Regions from separate parts of the Herbaspirillum sp. RTI4 genome, predicted to be linked through region 2. Evidence: riboswitches for the same ligand, from Rfam matches in the RefSeq annotation. Region 2 holds a riboswitch; the other holds the start of a gene.
What was found. A riboswitch is a leader RNA that binds a small molecule or an ion and turns the genes downstream of it on or off. The one in region 2 is predicted to bind cobalamin.
Positions count from the first base shown of each region.

Region 1 (5,352 bases), 680 kb from region 2:
CGCGCCGCCGAACGTCGCATGGTGTTGCTGATCGATGGTTTCATCGTCTCCGCCGCCTTGCTGGTAGCGGCAAGGATGCAACCGGCAATACTCGATTACTGCGTGTTTTCACATTGCTCCCAAGAGCAGGGACACCGGCTCCTGCTGGAGTATCTGCACGCGCGGCCGCTGTTGCATCTCGACTTGCGGCTGGGCGAGGGCAGCGGTTGCGCGCTGGCGATGCCGCTGCTGCACTCGGCGGTCAACTTCCTGACGCAAATGGCGACGTTTTCGTCGGCGCAGGTCAGTGGAAAACTGGTCGATAGTCCCGCGCAGTGATCAAGATCGCGACATCCACCGTCATGTATCAGCTAAGGCTGTTTTTTACGGCGCTGCAATTCTTTACCCGTCTGCCTGTTCCGCGCTGGGTCGGTTTCGATCCTGCCTGGCGTAGTCCTTCGCTGGCGTATTTTCCGATAGTCGGCATCCTGGTAGGCGGTTTAACGGCATTGGCGTATGCCTTGCTGTTGCACATCTGGCCGCCAGTCGTCGCGGTTTTGCTGGCAAGCGCACTCGGCATTGTTCTGACCGGCGCGCTGCATGAAGATGGCTGGGCGGATGTCTGCGACGGACTGGGCGGTAGCGTGAGCCGCGAACGGGCGCTGGACATCATGCGCGATTCGCGGCTAGGCACCTATGGCGTGCTCGGTTTGCTGCTGTTATTGGCATTAAAGTGCGTCACGCTGATGTCGCTGCCTCTGCCACAGGCCGTCGTCGGTTTATTCGTGGCGCATCCTTTATCCCGGCTGGCCAGCATGATGCTGACGGCGCGATTGCCCTATGCCAGAACAGAGGGCAAGGCGCATGGCATGGTGCAGAAAATGCCTCCCGCTGCATGGATGGTCGCTATCGTGGGGGGCGTGTTGCCGTTGCTGCTGGCAGGAGTGGGAGGCGGGTTGTCATGGCCGCGTATAGCGCTGATGTGTATCGCGGTGGCCGGTGTGACGCTGTGGCTGATGCGGCTGTTTCGTCGTCGTCTTGGCGGTTACACCGGCGATTGTCTGGGGGCGGTGCAGCAACTGACCGAGGTGGCCTGCTATCTCTGTCTGCTGCTTAATCTCCCTCACTATTAAGAAAAGAAGCCCCGGTTTTAAGGCCGGGGGCAGCGCGCTCCGGCGATGTCAGCGTGGGTCGATATCCAGCTTGTTTCGTTTTGCAGGGAGCTTGGCCGTGTTCCCTGCTTCCGTAAAGAGGTCACTCGTGGATTGTGAAACATCGGTGAGCGTGATTCGCGGTAAAGGTAAGGGCTGTTCGATGAAGCTGGTTTCACCGATTGAGTTCGTCCTCTGATGCATGCGCACCCCGGTCAGATGCTGCTTCACGTCCTTGGTATAGCGCACTTCAATCGATTTGCGTGGATGGGCGATGTCGCCGGGGCGGACCTTATGCATGGTGGCCGTGGAATTGCCCGCCCGCACAAACTGTTGACTGAGTGGAGCCATTGCGGCCGGGTGCTTGACCTGGAATGCCGATTTCATCAGGTTGGACAGCGTTGTTTTGACCGTCTTGTTTTCAGTCTTTACCGGAGGCGAGGGTGCTGTGGGCTGGATGTTCATGGATTTCACCTTTGTAAAAATAAGATAAGTTCCACAAAGTAGCCTCTTGGCATTATTTGACTTTCATAAAACGCTTATTTGATGCCATGCGACAACGCCTCCATCTGATCCGTCACCCGCCGCCGCAAGTGGAAAGCGGCATTTGCTATGGCAGCAGCGACCTGCCGCTCAAGCCGGAACCGCTCGCCACGCTCATTGCCGCGTTGATACAACGTTTGCCGCCCAAGGCATCGATGTTTTACAGCCCCTTGCAGCGTTGCCGTCTACTGGCTCTGCCGCTGGCGGCTGCACTCGGTAACGCCACTCCCACCCCCGATGCGCGACTCCTCGAAATGCATTTCGGGACATGGGAAATGCGCCACTGGGATGTCATCGGCAAGGACGCCGTCGACGCCTGGGCGCAGGATATGGTGCGCTACCAACCCGGCGGCGGCGAAAGCGTGCTGCAAATGGCGACGCGGGTACGCGCGTTCTACGACGATGTACTGACGCGCGCCGACGGCGAAACGATCGTCGTGTGCCATGCCGGCACTATCCGCCTGCTGGCAGCCTGTCAGTTGGGACTGAGCTTGCCGGAAACCGCGCTGCACGCTGCCAGTACACCGCACAGCATTGCCTATGGCGAATTGACGACGCTGGAGCTGAATTAGCCCTACCTGCCCGATCCTTATACCGACGACAGGCGGCAGACAGCAGACCTGGTCACGAACCAGCTATACTGCGCAGCTAATCGTTTCAGGTGTTCCACGTCCAGAAGGCGTGAAATTAAACGGGAAATCGGTGCAGGGAACTGAGTGCTTAGTTCCACCATGCCGATGCTGCCCCCGCAACGGTAAGCGAGTGAAAACGCAGGGCGCAAGCGCTCGGCGTTGCATGGAAATGCAATCAGGGAGATGCAACCAGCCACTGGATTCGGCGCAAGCCACCTCCGGGAAGGCGCACCCTCCCGGAATGGGCGACCCCATTCCCCTCGCAAGCCCGGATACCGGCCTGAAACAGTCATGCAGTTTGTCTCGCGGAGGGCGAGTCAGATGTCGCCGCGCCTGCCAGCAGCCTGCGGCGCGTCGCTTCGCCCTCATTTGTTACCCCTGACCGCTGACCATACAACCCGGTCGGCCTGAAGAAATCCCCATGCGCACTCACACCCGCCACGTCCTGATGTGTACCGGCCCCCGTTGCACCGAAGACGGCGTTCACTCGGAAGCCATGTTCGCCCGACTCGGTGCCGCGATTGACGCCCGCCCGCAGTTGCGCGTCAAACGCACCCGCACGCAATGCATGGTCGCCTGCAAAAATCAGGGACCGCTGCTGGTGGTGTACCCCGAAGGAATCTGGTACCGCTGCCACGACGGTGAGGCGCTGGAACGCATCGTCGAAGAACACCTGGAACACGGCCGCGAAGTCAGCGATCTGGTATTTCACCGGCTCGGCAGCGGCGACGTCGATCCGCCGGAAGATCAGGATGTGTCCATTCCCCCGGAGCCACTAGCATGACGCCCACTGCCCCTGAATCTGCGCTGATGCCCTGCGACCTCGCCCTGCTGACCCACACCGCCAACGACCTGGCCGTACTGCACAATGCGCGCCGCCAGTTGCCCGTCGAATTCGCCGCCGCCATTCGCGGCATCGACCTGCAAGCGCTGGAAAGCGACAGCCGCATGGCCGAATTGCTGCGCACCGAACTCGCCACCGCCCGTATCCTCATCGTGCGCGTACTGGGTCGGCTGGGCAGCATTCCCGGTTTCGGCGAACTGCTGCGTCACGTCCGTCAGCAAGGCTGTCACCTGATCGCCATCAGCGGCACCGGCGAACCCGATCCCGAACTGGCCGCGGTCTCCACCGTCTCCGCCGCCGTCGCCGATCAGGCCGCCGCGTATTTTCAGGCAGGCGGCAGCGTCAATCTGGCGCAACTGCTGCGCTACCTGTCCGATCATCTGCTTCTGAGCGGCCTCGGCTACCTGCCCGCGCAGCCTCTACCGGATCACGGCATTTACCATCCCGATCTGGAGCAGGGCGCCAGCAGCGCCGACTGGCGCGCCGCCCATGCCGAACAAGGAAAAAGCCAGCGTCCCGCCGTCGGCATCGTGTTTTATCGCGCCCACTGGATCAGCGGCAACACCCGCTTCATCGACGTCCTGATCGACGCCCTGGAACAGCGCGGCATGAACGCCCTCCCGGTATTTACTTCCTCGTTGCGCCACGGTGCCGACAGCGGCGTACCGACCGCGCTGCGCTACTTCCTCGACAGCGACGACGCATCACAGCCGCTGATCGACGTCCTCATCAACACCACTGCTTTCGCCATGGGCGACATCAACGCTGGCGGTACCACTACTCCCGGCTGGTCGGTCGCCTTGCTGGAACAACTCAACCTGCCGGTACTGCAAGCCATCGCCAGCGGCATGACGCAGGCCGCCTGGGAGCAATCGGCACGCGGCATGAATCCGCTCGACGCCGCCATGAACGTGGTGCTGCCCGAATTCGACGGCCGCATCATCACCGTCCCCATCTCCTTCAAAACGCAGGCCGATAACGCCGCCAGCGCCGTCGAATACCAACCCGTACCCGACCGCGCCGCCCGCGTCGCCGGACTGGCGCATAAAATGACGCGCTTGCGCCGCACCCCGGCCAGCGACAAGCGGATCGCCTTCATCTTCACCAATTCCAACAGCAAAGCCTCGCAGATCGGCAACGCGGTCGGCCTTGATGCCCCAGCCTCGCTGATGCACATCCTGGAAGCGCTGCAAGCGGCCGGCTATCAAGTCGGTGACGCACAGGGAAAACTGCCGGACAGCGGCAGCGCCCTGATTCACCAGCTCATCGACCGCTGTTCCTACGACGAGATTTACCTCACCGCCGAGCAACTGAACAACGCCGTCGGCCATGTCTCGGCCGCGCAATACGCCGGCTGGCTGGCCGATTTACCACCGGCCATGCAAGCGCGCATGACGCAGCAATGGGGCGCCGCCCCCGGCGCGGCCTATGTGCATGACGACCAGCTGGTCTTCGCCGGACTGGAACTCGGCAACGCGCTGGTCGTGCTGCAACCGCCGCGCGGCTACGGCATGGACCCCGACGCCATCTACCACCAGCCCGATCTGCCGCCCACCCATCACTACTACGCGCTGTACCGCTGGCTGCGCGACGAATGGCGCGCCGACGCGATTGTTCACGTCGGCAAACACGGCACATTGGAATGGCTGCCCGGCAAAGGCGTCGGCCTGTCTGAAAACTGTTTCCCCGATGCGCTGATGGGCGACATGCCCCTGTTTTATCCCTTCATCATCAACGACCCCGGCGAAGGCGCGCAAGCCAAGCGCCGCGCCCACGCTGTCGTGGTCGATCACCTGACGCCACCGATGACCACCGCCGATACCTACGGCGAACTGGCGCAACTGACGCAACTGGTCGATGAGTACTATCAGGTCGAAGTGCTGGATCCCGGCAAACTGCCGCTGCTGCAACAGCAAATCTGGGATCTGGTCAAGAAAACCAATCTCGACAGCGACTTGCAGGCGCGCTTATTGCATCACGACCATGCGCATGGCGAAGGCCACGATCATGGACACGATCACCCGCACGATCACCCGCACGATCGCGGCCATCCCCACGCGCACGAGGGTCACGACCACCACGGTCACGATCATCACGACCACGACCACCACGCCCACGACGAAGGCTTGCCCGATGCCCTCAGCACCCTGGACGGTGCCGGCGTCGCCCATCTGATCGAAGACCTGGACGGCTATCTGTGCGA
Region 1 covers NZ_JAVIWQ010000002.1:3,281,169-3,286,520, reverse strand. Annotated here, with positions in the region: gene cobT (nicotinate-nucleotide--dimethylbenzimidazole phosphoribosyltransferase) at 1-318, shown strand, start outside; gene cobS (adenosylcobinamide-GDP ribazoletransferase) at 315-1,112, shown strand; gene RGU70_RS14645 (hypothetical protein) at 1,161-1,595, opposite strand; gene RGU70_RS14640 (histidine phosphatase family protein) at 1,682-2,245, shown strand; cobalamin riboswitch at 2,316-2,604, shown strand; gene RGU70_RS14635 (ferredoxin) at 2,727-3,089, shown strand; gene RGU70_RS14630 (cobaltochelatase subunit CobN) at 3,086-5,352, shown strand, end outside.
Region 1: it holds a riboswitch for cobalamin, as region 2 does, so the genes downstream of both, RGU70_RS14635 (ferredoxin) here and RGU70_RS11620 (CbtB domain-containing protein) in region 2, are expected to answer to the same signal.

Region 2 (5,352 bases):
GTCATGGCGAGGCCCGCGTGTTGCTGGTCGACACTGAATTTGCCGAACTGGCCAAGCAACTGGCGCAACAGATTCCCGGCTTGTATATCGTTGCCGTCAACGATCTGCTTGGCCCGGACAACGCCGCGCCCTTCGGACAGACCGATTACGAAAGCCTGCTGGCCGGCGGCGATCCTGACTTTCAGTGGCAGGCGCCTGCCGATGAGTGGGAAGCTATCGCGCTCAATTACACCTCCGGCACCACCGGCGATCCGAAAGGTGTGGTGTATCACCATCGCGGTGCGGCATTGAATGCGGTATCGAATATTCTGGAATGGGATTTGCCCAAGCATGCGGTCTATTTGTGGACCTTGCCGATGTTCCATTGCAACGGCTGGTGTTTTCCCTGGACCATTGCGGCGCGCGCCGGAGTGAATGTCTGTCTGCGTAAATTCGAGCCCAAACTGGTGTTTGATCTGATGCGGGAACACCATGTCAGCCATTATTGCGCCGCGCCGATTGTGCATGCGGCGCTGGCGAATGCGCCGGCAAGCTGGCGTCAGGATTTGCCGGTGAAGGTGCGCGGCATGATTGCCGGTGCGCCGCCGCCGCCGGCCGTATTGTCCAAGATAGAAGCAATGGGCTTTGACCTGATCCATTCCTACGGTTTGACTGAAGTGTACGGACCGGCGGCGATTTGCGCGGAGCAAGAAGGGTGGGGCGGCTTATCGGAAGAGGCGCGCGCCACTAAAAAATCGCAGCAGGGCGTGCGTTATCACTTGCAGAGTGCGATTGCAGTGCTTAATCCCGAGACGATGACAGCGGTCAGTCCCGACGGCGAGGAAATCGGCGAGATCATGTTTCGCGGCAACATCTGCATGAAGGGCTATTTGAAAAACCCGAAAGCCACGCAAGAAGCGTTTGCCGGGGGCTGGTTCCATACCGGCGATCTGGGCGTGATGAGTGCGGACGGCTATATCAAGATCAAGGATCGTAGCAAGGACATCATTATTTCTGGCGGCGAAAACATTTCCAGCGTGGAAGTCGAAGATGCGCTGTACCGGCATCACGATGTGCTGGCGGTCGCCGTGGTTGCCCAGCCCGATGAAAAATGGGGAGAAACGCCATGCGCCTTCGTGGAGTTGAAGGAGGGCGCGACTATCTCGGAAGCAGAGCTGATCGCGTTTTGTCGGAATATCCTGCCGGGGTTCAAGACGCCTAAAGCGATTTACTTCGGGCCTTTGCCCAAAACCTCGACCGGCAAAATTCAGAAGTTCGAATTGCGCAAACGCATGCGCTCGAATTCAGCGATTGATCAGTAAGGCATGTTGGCAAAGAGCCACGACAGTGCGTGACTCTTTGCCGTTTTTTCTCTTATCGTCGCTCAGCCGCTCAATAAGCTGGTTTGCCAATCAGACGTTTGATGGTTTGCGTACGTTCAAGCCGTTCAGCGAGCCAGCCAAAAAGCACGCCGATAGCGGTCCACAGGATTACTTGCATGCCGATGGCGGCGATACGGAATTTCCATAGCAGCACCGCAGGAAATGCCTCTGGTACTTCATTCAGTTCCGGCAGCGAGAGTTGCACGGCGGCGATGACGGCAATGAATACGCCGCCGGCAATAATCGTTCCGTTCCATGCACCAGTTCTTGCGGCCGCATAGCGTCGCACTGTGAAGGCAAAGGCCGTGACGGCAATCGAAATGGCGATCATCAGAAAGTACAGGCCGGTGCGATACCTGATCGTATCCGGGTCGCCAATCGAGGGGGGATTGGCCGGATACTTCAAATAAGGCACCAGGGTAAGCGCTACGAAGGCGGCCAGAGCCAGCCATGCCGCCAGTGGCCGCGCCCCAAGTTTTCCGATACGGCCGTAGGCATAGGCAAACACCAGCGCAAACAAGCCACCGACAGCCGCTCCATAAACGACGACGCCCGTCAGCAAACCGATACCGGCTTGCGTCGAGCGGCTTACCAGTCCGTGTTCATGCTCATGCTCATGCACCTCACCGACCGCATGGGCATGCTCATGTGCGGCGGCTTTGTCTGCGTTGATTTTTTCCTCGAAAGAAATTGCCTGATCGACCTGCGGCTCGCCGAAGGTTTTGGCAAAACCGAAAGCGAGCAGGCCCGCCACGATGCCCGCGAGCATCCCGCGCAGCAGAAGTTTTCCTGTCATGTCGATCTCCCGGTCAGTGGCAAGGAAAGCCGAGGAGATGGCGGCCGTCGTGCATGAATTCATGCACATACATGCCGGAGATGAGCGAGGTCGCGCCTTGTTCGGCGCCGACGAAATACAGTGCGAGGAGCAGCAACAAGCTGCCGAAAATAACCCAGGGAAGTAATTCGCTTGCAGGAATAGCGACCGGCTCGGCGGCCGGATTGAAAACAGTTGCAGTCACGATGCAGATCTCCCGGGGTTGCGCGCCCCAATGATGGTTGGAAAGTCAGCGCGTGCAATCAATGTTGAGCGACACGCTGGGAAGGGCGAAGTGCAGGTCTGACTTTCGGTTCGAGAACGAATCGATTACAGTGGCGCGACCGCGCCGGATTTGCACCGGCTTCCACACTTCGGACCGGGCCATTATACGCATGCCGTTTTTATGCTGTTTCAGGAACCCTATCGTCAACCGGCGCTGACTGCTTCATCCATTGAAAGGACAACATGCAAACACGGCTGTTATTGATTAGTCATGCGGCGACGCCCGCGATGCGGAGCGGAAAATTTCCCGCGAATGACCGGCTTGACGAGAGAGGTATCGAAGATGCCGCCGCGTGGAGTGCGCGTATGCCGGTATTGGGCGCGCCCTTGATGCTGAGCAGCCCGGCAAGTTGCGCGCAAGAAACTGCCCGGCTACTGGTTTTGACGGCGCGTATTGAGCCGCAACTGGCGGACATGGATTATGGGCGCTGGCTGGGTAGACGCTTGGCGGATATCGCCGTCGATGAGCCGGATGCGCTGGCCGAATGGAGTCAAAATCCGCATGTGGCACCGCATGGTGGTGAATCGTTCAGTGCCGTAGTGAAACGCGTAGGAACGTGGATGGATGGGCTGGAGTCTGGGGATGAAGTCGTTGCCGTTACTCACGCCGCAGTGATCCGCGCGGCAATCATTCATGCCTTGCAAGTGCCACCGGCTGCATTTTTAAAAATTGAAATTGCACCACTGTCTTTAATCGAATTGCGGCGTTCTGCGCGAGGCTGGGCGTGGTGGCCGGGGAGGTCTGAATGAGCAAGGATGCAGAATTCGATGCAGGCAAGGAGAGGGTGGCTTGAGTTTGCTTGGGTTGAACATTCTTCAGACTCGCAGTTCATCGCAACATGCAATCGGGAAGGGGGCGCGGGCTTTATAATCCGGTCCCATGAAAATCTTATCCATAAAATCCCTGTTTGCCACCCTCACGATGGTCTTTGCCGCATCCGGCGCATTGGCCAAGGGCAATGAAGCACTCCTGTTCGATCCGCTTTCCGTCAGCGTTCCGCATCACTCATATCAAGACAATGACACTGAAACGGCGCGCACGGAGAGTGCGTTTTCACCCGAGGCGGGGAGCGAGGCTCTGGTGCTGCGGGTGATTGCCTCATCGGAGCGCAGCATTCGGCTGGCGGCTTATTCGTTTACCTCCCAGCCCGTCGTCAAAGCTTTACTCGACGCAAAAAAGCGCGGCGTGGATGTGCGCCTCGTCGTCGACGACAGGGGCAACAGAGGCCCGTCCAATATCGCGGCGATCAATATGATGGTGGAGGCGGAGATCCCCATCCGTACCATTTCCACCTACGCGATTCACCACGATAAATACATTATTTCCGATGAGCGTCATGTGCAGAATGGCAGTTTTAATTACAGTACGGCAGCCGCTCACTCGAATAGCGAAAACGTCATCGTCAACTGGAATAACCCGTCACTAGCCGCCGCCTTTCTGCTGCATTGGCAATCACGCTGGATGCAGGGCGAGGATGCTGTTGCGCGGCAATACGTGCATCCAGCCCGGCGCGCCCGCAGTTTTCCCTCGGGGACGCAGTATCCTCAGTGAGCGCCAGTGTGCGAAATAATAGTGAGATCACGCACTGCACATGCTTCACCAGTTTGGAGCAAAACGAGGAAAAATACGCCGTTTGCTCACTGAATCATTCATCTGACAAGCCATCAACCAACGAAAAGCAAGGGCGTCGTCCGCAACAACATGCGGATCAGTGATGCATTTTCCGTTTGAATCTACTTTTATGGTGGTATGGTGCCGTCACATCGAATTACCCTCCGAATTACTCCCCGAATTATTTCCCTTTAAACCTATAATTTTAAGAGACCGATGATGAAGAATCACCTGCTATTGCTGTTTGTCGCGCTGGGCTGCACCACGTCCACTGTTTCCTTTGCCCAGACCATCCCGGCTGATCGCACCTTGCTAGAGGCGGCGCAAACACGCAAGGATGCTTTCGTCAAAGACCTGAGCACCCTGGTCAATATCGACTCCGGCACCGACGATGCCAAGGGACTGATGCAAGTTGAATCGATTCTGGCCGAACGCCTGAAGGCCGTGGGTGCCAGTGTTCAGATCGTCGCCGCGCCACCGGCTGCCGGCAAGATGGTCATCGGCAAGCTGCAAGGCACAGGCACCAAGAACATCATGCTGATGATCCACTACGACACCGTGTTTGGCATTGGCGAAGCGTCCAAGCGGCCCTTCAAAATCGTCGGCAATAAGGCTTTCGGTCCGGGCGTGGCCGATGCCAAGGGTGGCGCCTTGCTGATTGTGTATGCGCTGGATATCGCGCGTGAACGCGGCTTCCGTAATTACAAAACCTTGACTGTGTTGTTTAACCCGGATGAAGAAAAAAGCTCGCTCGGTTCTCGCGACATGATTACCAAACTGTCGTCCGAGCAAGACTACGTGCTGGTGTTTGAACCGCCTGAAGCCGATGTGGTGACCGTCGCTACCAACGGCATCGCTTACGTGCATCTGGACGTCAAGGGCAGGGCATCCCACGCTGGCTCGGCACCGGAGGCAGGCCGCAATGCGGCGGTTGAATTATCCAATCAGATCATCCAGCTCAAGGACTTGGGCAATACGGCCAAAGGCACGACGGTCAATTGGACCGTGATCCAAGCCGGCGACCGCGTCAATATCATTCCTGAAAAAGCCAGCGCTACGGCCGACATGCGGATGTCCGACGTGAGCGAGTTGCAGCGCGTTCAGGTCGATGCCGACAAAATCGTCTTAAAGAAATTGATCCCCGAAACTGAAGTCAGCGTCAAAGTGGAAAACCGCCGTCCGCCGTTCAGTAAGAACGCCGGCAGCGATCAGCTGGCCGTCACCGCTGATAGCATCTACAAAGAACTGGGCAAGTCGATCACGCCGGTGTCCATGCGCTA
Region 2 covers NZ_JAVIWQ010000002.1:2,599,767-2,605,118, reverse strand. Annotated here, with positions in the region: gene RGU70_RS11630 (acyl-CoA synthetase) at 1-1,301, shown strand, start outside; gene RGU70_RS11625 (CbtA family protein) at 1,372-2,157, opposite strand; gene RGU70_RS11620 (CbtB domain-containing protein) at 2,171-2,380, opposite strand; adenosylcobalamin (AdoCbl) riboswitch at 2,467-2,552, opposite strand; gene RGU70_RS11615 (histidine phosphatase family protein) at 2,644-3,210, shown strand; gene RGU70_RS11610 (phospholipase D family protein) at 3,341-4,012, shown strand; gene RGU70_RS11605 (glutamate carboxypeptidase) at 4,289-5,352, shown strand, end outside.